Regions from separate parts of the Shewanella sp. T24-MNA-CIBAN-0130 genome, predicted to be linked through region 1. Evidence: predicted binding sites of a transcription regulator. Region 1 holds the regulator's gene; each other region holds the start of a gene.
What was found. The regulator ArgR, encoded in region 1, controls arginine synthesis, uptake and breakdown. The targets are predictions, from matches to a motif close to ANTGAATANNTATTCANT.

Region 1 (3,288 bases):
ATGGTGTCAGGTTCGCTGAAGATTTAGCTTATTTAGCAACCATTAACCAGTTTATTGAACAACATCCACAGCAGTTTGTGTTTATTCCGATTGTGACCCGTGAAGACTATCCTGAAGGGTTATCGTGTCGCATTCCTGATGGCATTAGCAGCGGATTAATTGAACAAAAAGCGGGGTTAGGGATTAATGCAGAACATTCTCAAGTGATGATCTGTGGTAACCCAGGGATGATAAGTGACGCTCAAATAGCCCTAGTAGATAAAGGATTAGCCAAAAATCTTCGACGTGCTCCTGGGCAAATAACGGTCGAAAAATATTGGTAATAGTATCGTAAATGAGAATGCAGTGGTGGCCCTGCTCGCCATATTCACAGACAGTATGATAATAATTGTAATGAATGATCAACCTCTTACCTGACCCAATATGAGTACAATATCGATTACAAATCAGCTAAATGTGAGTACACTTCGGGTAATGTATATTGAATTAAGATAAGCTATTAATTAGCGGAATTGATAAAAGAAGCTATTGGTTATCTAATGACTACTTAATTACATCAAAGCGTTAAGTTATAACCATTTAGGCCGACATAAAGTATTAAGGTAGATGAGTTAATATGGGTAACCAAGTTATGCCTCGTGAACAGTTAGGGATTTGCGCAGAAGGGAATTTACACAGTGTGTACTTGATGTTTAATGCCAATGACGGTGTTGAAGATCAACTACGTCCGTCCATTGCTAATGTGGCGCAATACATTTACGAACTCACGGATCAGTATGCAGACAGTGCTTTTAATGGCTTTGTGGGTATTGGGGCCAATTTTTGGGATACTTTTTATCCAGAAGCTCGTCCAGCATTGTTGAAACCTTTTCCTGCAATGAATGACGGTAATCGTGATGCTCCCGCGATGGAATATGATCTGTTTGTTCATATCCGTTGCGATCGTTATGATATTTTGCATCTTGTTGCTAATGAAATTAATCAAATGTTTGAGGATTTGGTTGAGTTAGTCGATGAAGAGCGCGGTTTTCGATTTATGGACAGTCGTGATTTAACCGGCTTTGTTGATGGTACTGAAAACCCTAAAGGGCGCCATCGTCAACAAGTTGCGCTCGTCGGTGATGAAGATCAAGACTTTGTATCTGGTAGTTATCTACATGTGCAAAAATACATGCATAACTTAAGTAAATGGCATCGTTTACCACTTAAAAAACAAGAAGATATTTTTGGTCGAACCAAAGTTGATGATATTGAGTACGAGTCAGAAGATAAGCCATTAACCAGCCATACGAAACGAGTCAATTTAAAGGACCCACAGGGTAACGCATTAGAGATTTTACGCCAAAGCATGCCATATGGTTCGATTAGAGAACAAGGGCTAATGTTTCTTTCTGTATGCCGTACACCTGATAACTTCGAAAAAATGCTCCGCAGTATGGTGCACGGTGATGGTCATGGAAATCATGATCATCTAATGTCGTTTACTAAAGCGTTGACTGGGTCGTCATTTTTTGTACCATCACTGGATTTTTTAACTCAATTTGATGATGTGTAAACGCCGATCCTAGGCAATAAAAAAGCAATGCCATGGCATTGCTTTTTTATTGGAACGGTTTTTTTATTCACTATAGTTGAATAAGGATCTAACCGTTTCGAGAGTATCATCAATAGTTTTTATGCTTGCTGGGCAAATAAAAATAGTATCATCGCCGGCAATGGTACCTAATATGCCTTCTGGTTTGCCTATTGAATCGAGCAAACGTGCAATTAATTGCGCTGCACCTGGGCTGGTTCTTACCACAATCATGGCTTGGTTATGGTCAACATCCAGTACTAAATTCTTAACTGGACTACCCGCAGTCGGAACGCCTAGCTCGGCAGGGAGGCAATACACCATCTCTTGCTTAGCATTTCGAGTTCGCACAGCACCAAACTTGCTGAGCATGCGAGAGACCTTAGATTGATTAATATTACCGAATCCTTCGGCTTGAAGCGCAATAACAATCTCGCTTTGGCTTCCAAAACGTTCTTCTTTCAGAATCGCCTTAAAAGTTCGAACGAGCTCATCCTGATTTCTTGTCGCTGGCATAGTGATAATTCATCTTATAGTTGTTATTCAAAAAACTAGCATATTTTGAATATATTGGCTTGTTAAGTCAAGAAAGAATCAGATTTATTGAATAAAAATTCATTTTACAGTGGAACTTTAAGCTGACACTTGGGTGAGTAATAAGTCTACCGACTTAAGTGAATAATTCACAGTATTGAGGTTATAAACTATAAATTAATAGGGTGCAGTATTTAAAGAGGCTTTATCGGACGACTCGTTATATAACGATTCTTTGTATAACGATCGTGGCGATGATTGTTTTGTTAGTACCAATAGCGTATCACCCTTTTCAGACAGCAGATTGAGTTTGCCTTTTGAGAAATCAATCTGTTGTACCTGTGCAATAGCGTGCATCAAATCCGCTTCTTGGGCCATTAAACTATCTACACAAGCTTTCATAGTTGAACCCGACGGTGCCATTTGGAGTCGATTTCCTTGTTGATCGTAATGACCAAAAAATTGATTACAGCTGTTATTGCCGCTTAACTCACCATTTTGGGCAAAAACTAATTTTGCTGGGCTATTATTAATGGTAGGAGTATCAAGGACGACTTCTACATGCCAAGTACCAATTAATTGTTCATTTGAGACAATTTGAGTGTGGTTTTGACAAGCACTAAGGCCTAAAAATATAACGGTGGCGCCAAGAATATGCTTTATCATGCGAAGAGAGTTCCAAATACGAAAAAATTGCCGTTATTCTACTACTTGAAGGTGAGTAAGAGCGTAAATAATTGTAATTTTTCGGATTAATGAACATTATTTAACGTATTAAAGAGTCTAAAATGATCAAATTACTCAAAGTGTTGCATATCGTTGGTTTAATCATGTTGCTGGTGGGCGTAGGATTATATTGGCAAAGTGATATAGGCCAGCAAGTCAGTGGTATATTAGTCATTGCCTTACTTATTGGTGTGGGGACATTAATTATGTCTCCGCTGCCTGTTGCGCTAGTGATAGAATGGTCTAAGAAACAATCTCCCAATTTAGGGTCAAAGGAATAATCATTGTCATTTATTATCCGTAAGGCGTTATTAACCGATGTTGCTGCTATTGTGCAGTTAGAACGTGCTCATGTAGATGATGAGTTGCTAGGTTCAAATAACCAACTTCATGCTCATTCACTCAGCAAAGGCGAGGTGATACAGCTTATCAATCAGCATTGGTTTATCGTGGCA
Region 2 (3,288 bases), on a different contig from region 1:
AAACTCGAGAGTTAAGATGCTATTGAGTTGACCGGTATATCCTAGCGGTAGCTCAACTAATGCGCCATTGAGACTTAAATCTAAAATCTTAGTTCGCCAAGTTTGTTCTGTTTGTGCGATATAAGCACTGGCATCAAATAATATACGAGAAAATTTACGCCTGTTGTCCATGGTTTACCCTTATTTATCAGTACCGCTATGACACTGAGTCAATGTTTATCTTTCAAGCATACTTGATTTTTGTTGATTACGCAGAGAATATTTAGCATAAAAAAAGGAGCACGTTGTGCTCCTTTTTTATATTGAGTTATTAAGTTCTCTTGCTTCAACTACACCAGTAAATGGCCCATTAATGCAATTATAGGAAGCGTCACTAAGGTTCTTAAAATAAAGATAACGAATAGCTCAAAAAAGTTAACTGGGATTTTACTACCAATCAAAAGAGCACCTACCTCGCTCATATAAATAAGCTGAGTGACCGATAATGCGGCAATAACAAAACGGGTTAAGTCTGACTCAATAGAGCTGGCTAAAATGGAGGGAATAAACATATCGGCAAATCCCACCACAATCGTTTTCGACGCTGCGGTGGCTTCAGGGATTTGCAGCAGCTCTAATAGTGGAATAAATGGCATCCCTAAGTAGTTAAAAAGAGGGGTATGTTCAGCTAACACCAATGCGACGGTACCAATCCCCATAACAACAGGGATCACCCCAAATATCATATCAACAACGTTTTTAACCCCTTCAGTTAGGACATGCTTTATCCCACCGGCCTTAGAGGCGCGTTGCATTGCTTGTTCAAATCCCCACGAAAATACCCCATGACTGGCTGGGATGGTTTCGTCATCTTCATGGCGAGGGGTATCATCGATGTAATTATCTTTTTTCCATGATAGCGGAGGTAATTTAGGTACTATGATTGCGGCAACAAAACCGGCTAAACACACAGTGAGATAAAACGGGACAAAAAGGTGTTCAAGTTTGACTTGTGATATGACCACTAGGCTAAAGGTAATCGACACCGCAGAGAAGGTTGTGCCAATAACAGCCGCTTCGCGGGCGGTATAAAAACGAGTTTCGTATTGTTTGGTGGTCATTAAAATACCCACACTGCCGTCACCTAGCCAAGAGGCCATACAGTCAATGGCACTGCGTCCGGGTAAATTGAATATGGGACGCATCACTTTAGTTAATAAAGTGCCAAAAAATTCCAATAAACCAAAATTGAGTAATAGTGGTAATAACATGCCAGCAAAAATGAATACTGAAAACAGTACAGGCACTAAATCATTCAGTACTAAGCCACCGGTTGCCGATGAAATAATGGCGTCGGGTCCCACTTGCAAATAAACCATCACGATAAAGATTGCGCCTAATATTCGTATGGCTAACCAAAATAAATTCACTTTCAGCAAGGTGCGTAAAAAAGTGCTTTTACGCACGAATTTAGGATTAATGAGCTGAGTGAGCAACGAGGCTAATGCCATTAATACAACGATGCAGGTAACAATAAGCTGGATCGAGCTGCCCATTTGGCTTTGCAATGCTTTTGAGATAATGGCAATTGGAATGGTAATCGAACCTTCAATATTGATAGGCGTCATAAACAGTAGTAAGCCAATCAGTGACGGAATAATAAAGGTGAGAATTGTTTTAATGCTATGTTTTTTTTGTGTCACGTTAAATACACCTTACTTATGTGCTTTAAGTTGGCCAGCTGTGCTACCCAACGGTTTATCATGGACAGAAATTGAATGTCCATTCAGTTGTGTTTTTTGGGTAGGCAAGGTTACCCCCTTATCTGCTGTATGTAAAACGAATACTGAGTCGAATAGATATTAGTTAAATGTGAGTAGATATTTACTTAGGGGAAAGGTCAGGGTATATAATAAAACCCTAATCTAATCATTAGATTGGATATTTGTTGCTAAGGTGTTTTATCTTAGGCTTTATGTTGATATCCATTGTTTTAGCGCCATTAATGAGCACGGATATTCCCGCTAATTTTGATCACATTCTTTAAGCCATAATAGCTAGGACGGACTGCGTCCTTAGGGTCTAGGAATAGAGTGCCTGCGGCTGCTAGGACTCGAGGACACTTCGCTTCTAGGTTCTAGGTTCTAGGTTCTAGGGCGGACTTCGTCCTGCTAGGAAACGATAACAAGCGAACACTTCGCTGCTAAGATTTTATAGCATCTAGCCGCGCAGCGACCTAGGACCTAGAAGGAGCGAAGCACCGCCCTCTGGCGAGCTGGCGAGTTCCTAGAACCAATCAGTCGCGAAGCGACGATCTCTTATATTCAATCACTGCCTTTTTCAGTTATCCTAAGGGATCTTTGAAACGAGCATGTTGAAGTGACTTGGGTATATTCAGGACCCATTCGGAAGGTTTTTGGGATTTTAGGCACAGTCCATGCCGGGTAATCCTAACCAATAACCATTACAATGATGATTGATAATCGATGCATGGTTTTGATCATTTAACTGTTTTTTGATCAGGGTTTCAATATTCAGTGAGTTGTTTTTTGCATGCTCTAATGCATGGGCAAGATCTGAACCCATGGCAATATCGGTTAATTTATTGGGCGATATCCGCCAATAATCAATGCCCATATCCACCATCTGTGGGATTTGCTTAATCAGATTCACCTGTGCCGCTGACTGCGTTTGAATACCGTTCAAGCGTAATAAAGGTTGCGACTCCTGGGTTTGAGCCAGTAAACCTTTGCTGTGTCGTTGGCAAATTGTTTGGCATTTGTCTTTAGGAAGTTGGTAATGTTTGGCGGTAAAGCAACGCGCAGAATGAGCTAATGGTAAATACCCGTGGCCGAGCACTTCAATTTCAAACTTAGGTTTATTGCCTTGATTAATAACTGAACTTAACCATTGTTGTGATAGTTCGCAAGGCATCACAAAACGGAACATCCCTTTTTGATGCAATAAATCAAGACTGGTTCGATTGTAATTATTAATTGTTGGTCCGCACACAAAGGGAACTTTGGCTTGGTGCGCATAATGCACCGCAGCCATATCATTGGCTTCAATACTGAAATCACCATTCTCAATCGCCCGTTTTAGCTCATTGAGTTCAGATTGTGCTTCTATTAGTGCCATGGTCGATAGCACCACATGCTTACCATGAGATTTAAGCATATTGGCAAGGTTAAGATAGTCGTTAAACTTCAGTTCACGACGGCGACTGCACACGGTTTCACCCAAATAAACGGTATCAATATTACTTAACGCGACTTGATCATAGAAATGTTCAACGTCAGTTTTTGACCA
Region 3 (3,288 bases), on a different contig from region 1:
TAGTGTGTCACAATCACCCGTCTGGCATCGCAGAGCCAAGTCAGGCTGATCGGCGAATAACTGAGCGAATAAAAAATGCATTGGCAACCATAGATGTTTCTTTGTTAGATCATATGGTTGTAGGTGATCAGGAGATAGTCTCCTTTGCTGAGCGAGGGTGGATAGTATAAACACTGCTTGATCTTATATGGTCAATCGTGTATAAAATGCGCCCTCTTTGTGCCTCGGGCGACGGCCATACGAGGCACATTAATGCTCGAGCGTTAAAAAATTGTTTTGGAGAAGATTGACATGTCAAGAGTATGCCAAGTAACTGGCAAGAAGCCAATGGTTGGTAACAACCGTTCGCACGCAAAAAATTCGACTCGTCGTCGTTTTTTACCTAACCTACAAAACCATCGTTTTTGGTTAGAAGAAGAAAAGCGTTTCGTGCAATTACGTGTATCTACTAAAGGTATTCGTATTATCGACAAAAAAGGTATTGAAGTAGTTGTTGCTGAACTTCGTGCCAGTGGCGAGAAGGTATAATAGAAAATGGCTAAATCTAAAGGTAATCGTGAGAAGATCAAATTAGTATCTAGTGCTAAAACTGGTCACTTCTACACTACTGAAAAGAACAAGCGTAACATGCCTGAAAAAATGGAAATCAAGAAATTTGATCCAGTCATTCGTCAGCACGTTATGTACAAAGAAGCTAAAATCAAGTAATTGATTTTTGATTCTTAAAAAAGCCCCTTAATAGGGGCTTTTTTTATGGCCGTTTAAAAATAGTCTATACTGAATAACACCTTAGACTGGCCACAAAAATGTTTGATAAGCGTTTATTATCCCAAGTTGTGCTAATTTACAGCGTTGATCTAATGTGCTCATCATAAAATCATTCTATTTTGATTGGGTCCTCAACATTGGTAACCTGCTATTTCGTTAATATTTTGATGTAAAAATGTAACCCAATCGATATAAAAAATGCGTAAAGGGCTATTAGCGGCTAAAATGAGTTAACTTTTTGGCTGTCATGATTTTTTCACACTAAAGTGACACACTATATTTTATTAAAAGTGAAATAAAATGCTTTAAAAGTGAATTAAAATGCAATACCATTCCTTTTAACGTAATAAAAAATCATGTGATGTTCTTTGTCATAACTATTAATGAATATCAAACTTATCCTGAGGTGAATTTGCCTGTGAGAACCACTGAACTGGTTGATGGATTTCGTCATTCTGCTCCTTATGTTAATGCACATAGAGGTAAAACTTTTGTCGTCATGCTCGGTGGCGAGGCTTTAGCACATCCGCAGTTTCGCGGTATTTTAAATGATGTGGCTATGTTGCACTCACTTGGAATAGAGGTGGTATTAGTTTACGGGGCCAGGCCACAGATTGATGAGGGGTTGAAGGCTGCTGGAATTGAACCCGCCTATCATAACGGTATACGCATTACTGATGATGAAACCCTTAAAATTATCAAACAGGTTGCGGGAGCGACTCAATTTGATATCACCGCAAGGTTGTCGATGTGTTTAGGCAACACGCCAATGCAAAATGCCCAAATTAACCTTGTTAGTGGCAATTTTGTGATTGCGCAACCGTTAGGCATCGAAGACGGTGTTGATTTCTGTTTGAGTGGTAAGGTTCGCCGTATTGATGCGTTGGGTCTTCGTCGTCAATTAGACAATAATGGCATAGTCTTGATGGGACCGATTGCGGCTTCAGTTACCGGTGAAAGTTTTAACCTTACGGCAGAAGAAGTCGCGACCCAAGTCGCGATAAAGCTAAAGGCTGATAAGATTATTGGTTTTAGTAATGGTCACGGTATTTTGGATGAAAATGGCGACGTGATTGCTGAACTGATGCCAGACGAAGTTGAAGAAATGCTTAAGACGATGTCTACAGATACGCATGCTTCTGTGGGGACGATGGCTTTCTTAAAAGCCAGCGTTGAAGCGTGTCGCCGAGGCGTGCCACGTTGTCATTTGGTGAGCTATTTAGAAGATGGCGCATTATTACAAGAATTATTTTCACGCGAAGGTATTGGTACTCAAATTGTGACCCAAAGCGCCGAACGTTTACGCCGGGCAACCATTAGCGATATCGGCGGTATTTTAAATCTTATTCGGCCTTTGGAAGAGCAAGGTATTTTGGTGCGCCGCTCTCGTGAGCAACTTGAAATGGAAATCGAGCAGTTTATGTTGGTTGAACGTGACAATTTGGTTATTGGCTGTGCAGCATTGTATCCATTTGAAGAAGACAATGCGGGTGAGTTTGCGTGTCTGGTGGTGCACCCCGATTATCGTGATGCTGACCGAGGTAGTTTACTGCTAAATAATATTATTGGTCAGGCCCGTGTTCGTGGTTATTCGCGTTTATTTGCACTGACAACTCGGAGTATTCATTGGTTTTTAGAGCATGGCTTTAATATTGTCGATGTCGATGTGCTCCCGAATATGAAAAAGCAGCTGTATAACTATCAACGTCGCTCAAAAATTCTTGCGTTAGATTTGTAGAAGTAACAAGACAGTTAACACATAAAAAATGCCGGATTACTGAATAAAGTAATCTGGCATTTTTGTGAGTCAATTATCAATTATCAATTATTTTAGTGGCTTAAACTAACCAATGTTGAATTATCAAGCTGACGCTTTGGCTAAGGCGTTACGTCGTTGACGTTGCAATATCATGTCGCCAACAAAGATAACTAACGCGCCCCAAATAAAGCCAAAGGTAATGCCTTTTTCAATATCAAACGGTTCATTAAAGAGTTTTACCGCCAAGATGAACATGATACTGGGGCCAATATATTGGAAAAAACCTAAAATCGAAAATGGAATTCTGACAGCGGAACCTGCAAAACATAGTAACGGAATCGTTGTGATAATACCGGCAGCGACTAACAGTAAATTGAGGTCGAGAGTGTTGGTTAGCATGCTCGTTGTCGAACTGTCTAAGGTGATGAGTAAATACCCTAAGGCAATAGGTAATAAAATGGCCGTTTCGACCAATAATCCTGATTTAGCATCGATATTAACTTTTTTACGTAATAAACCATAAAAACCAAAACTGGCCGCCAAGGCTAATGACAACAGTGGAATAGAGCCAAAAGAAATTAATTGTACCAGCACTCCGGTACTGGCTAAACCTACCGCAACCCATTGCAATTTACGTAGACGCTCACCTAAAAATACCATCCCAAGCAATACGTTAAACAGCGGGTTAATAAAGTAACCTAGACTGGCATCGAGCATATGGTCGTTGTTGACGGCCCAAATAAAAATCAGCCAATTTGCTG

Region 2: AAEZ02_RS17315 (YjiH family protein) is a predicted target of ArgR. The motif match lies at 1,851-1,868, and genes of this name have one in related genera.
Region 3: argA (amino-acid N-acetyltransferase) is a predicted target of ArgR. The motif match lies at 1,079-1,096, and genes of this name have one in related genera.

The regions. Positions count from the first base shown of each region.
Region 1 is NZ_JBEOPP010000041.1:37,961-41,248, reverse strand. It holds gene AAEZ02_RS15500 (ferredoxin--NADP reductase) at 1-323, shown strand, start outside; gene AAEZ02_RS15495 (Dyp-type peroxidase) at 617-1,555, shown strand; gene argR (transcriptional regulator ArgR) at 1,619-2,089, opposite strand; gene AAEZ02_RS15485 (META domain-containing protein) at 2,285-2,773, opposite strand; gene AAEZ02_RS15480 (hypothetical protein) at 2,896-3,114, shown strand; gene AAEZ02_RS15475 (GNAT family N-acetyltransferase) at 3,118-3,288, shown strand, end outside.
Region 2 is NZ_JBEOPP010000052.1:6,022-9,309, forward strand. It holds gene AAEZ02_RS17310 (PilZ domain-containing protein) at 1-171, opposite strand, end outside; gene AAEZ02_RS17315 (YjiH family protein) at 330-1,661, opposite strand; gene AAEZ02_RS17320 (U32 family peptidase) at 2,404-3,288, opposite strand, start outside.
Region 3 is NZ_JBEOPP010000001.1:37,178-40,465, reverse strand. It holds gene radC (RadC family protein) at 1-170, shown strand, start outside; gene rpmB (50S ribosomal protein L28) at 292-528, shown strand; gene rpmG (50S ribosomal protein L33) at 535-708, shown strand; gene argA (amino-acid N-acetyltransferase) at 1,187-2,506, shown strand; gene rarD (EamA family transporter RarD) at 2,630-3,288, opposite strand, start outside.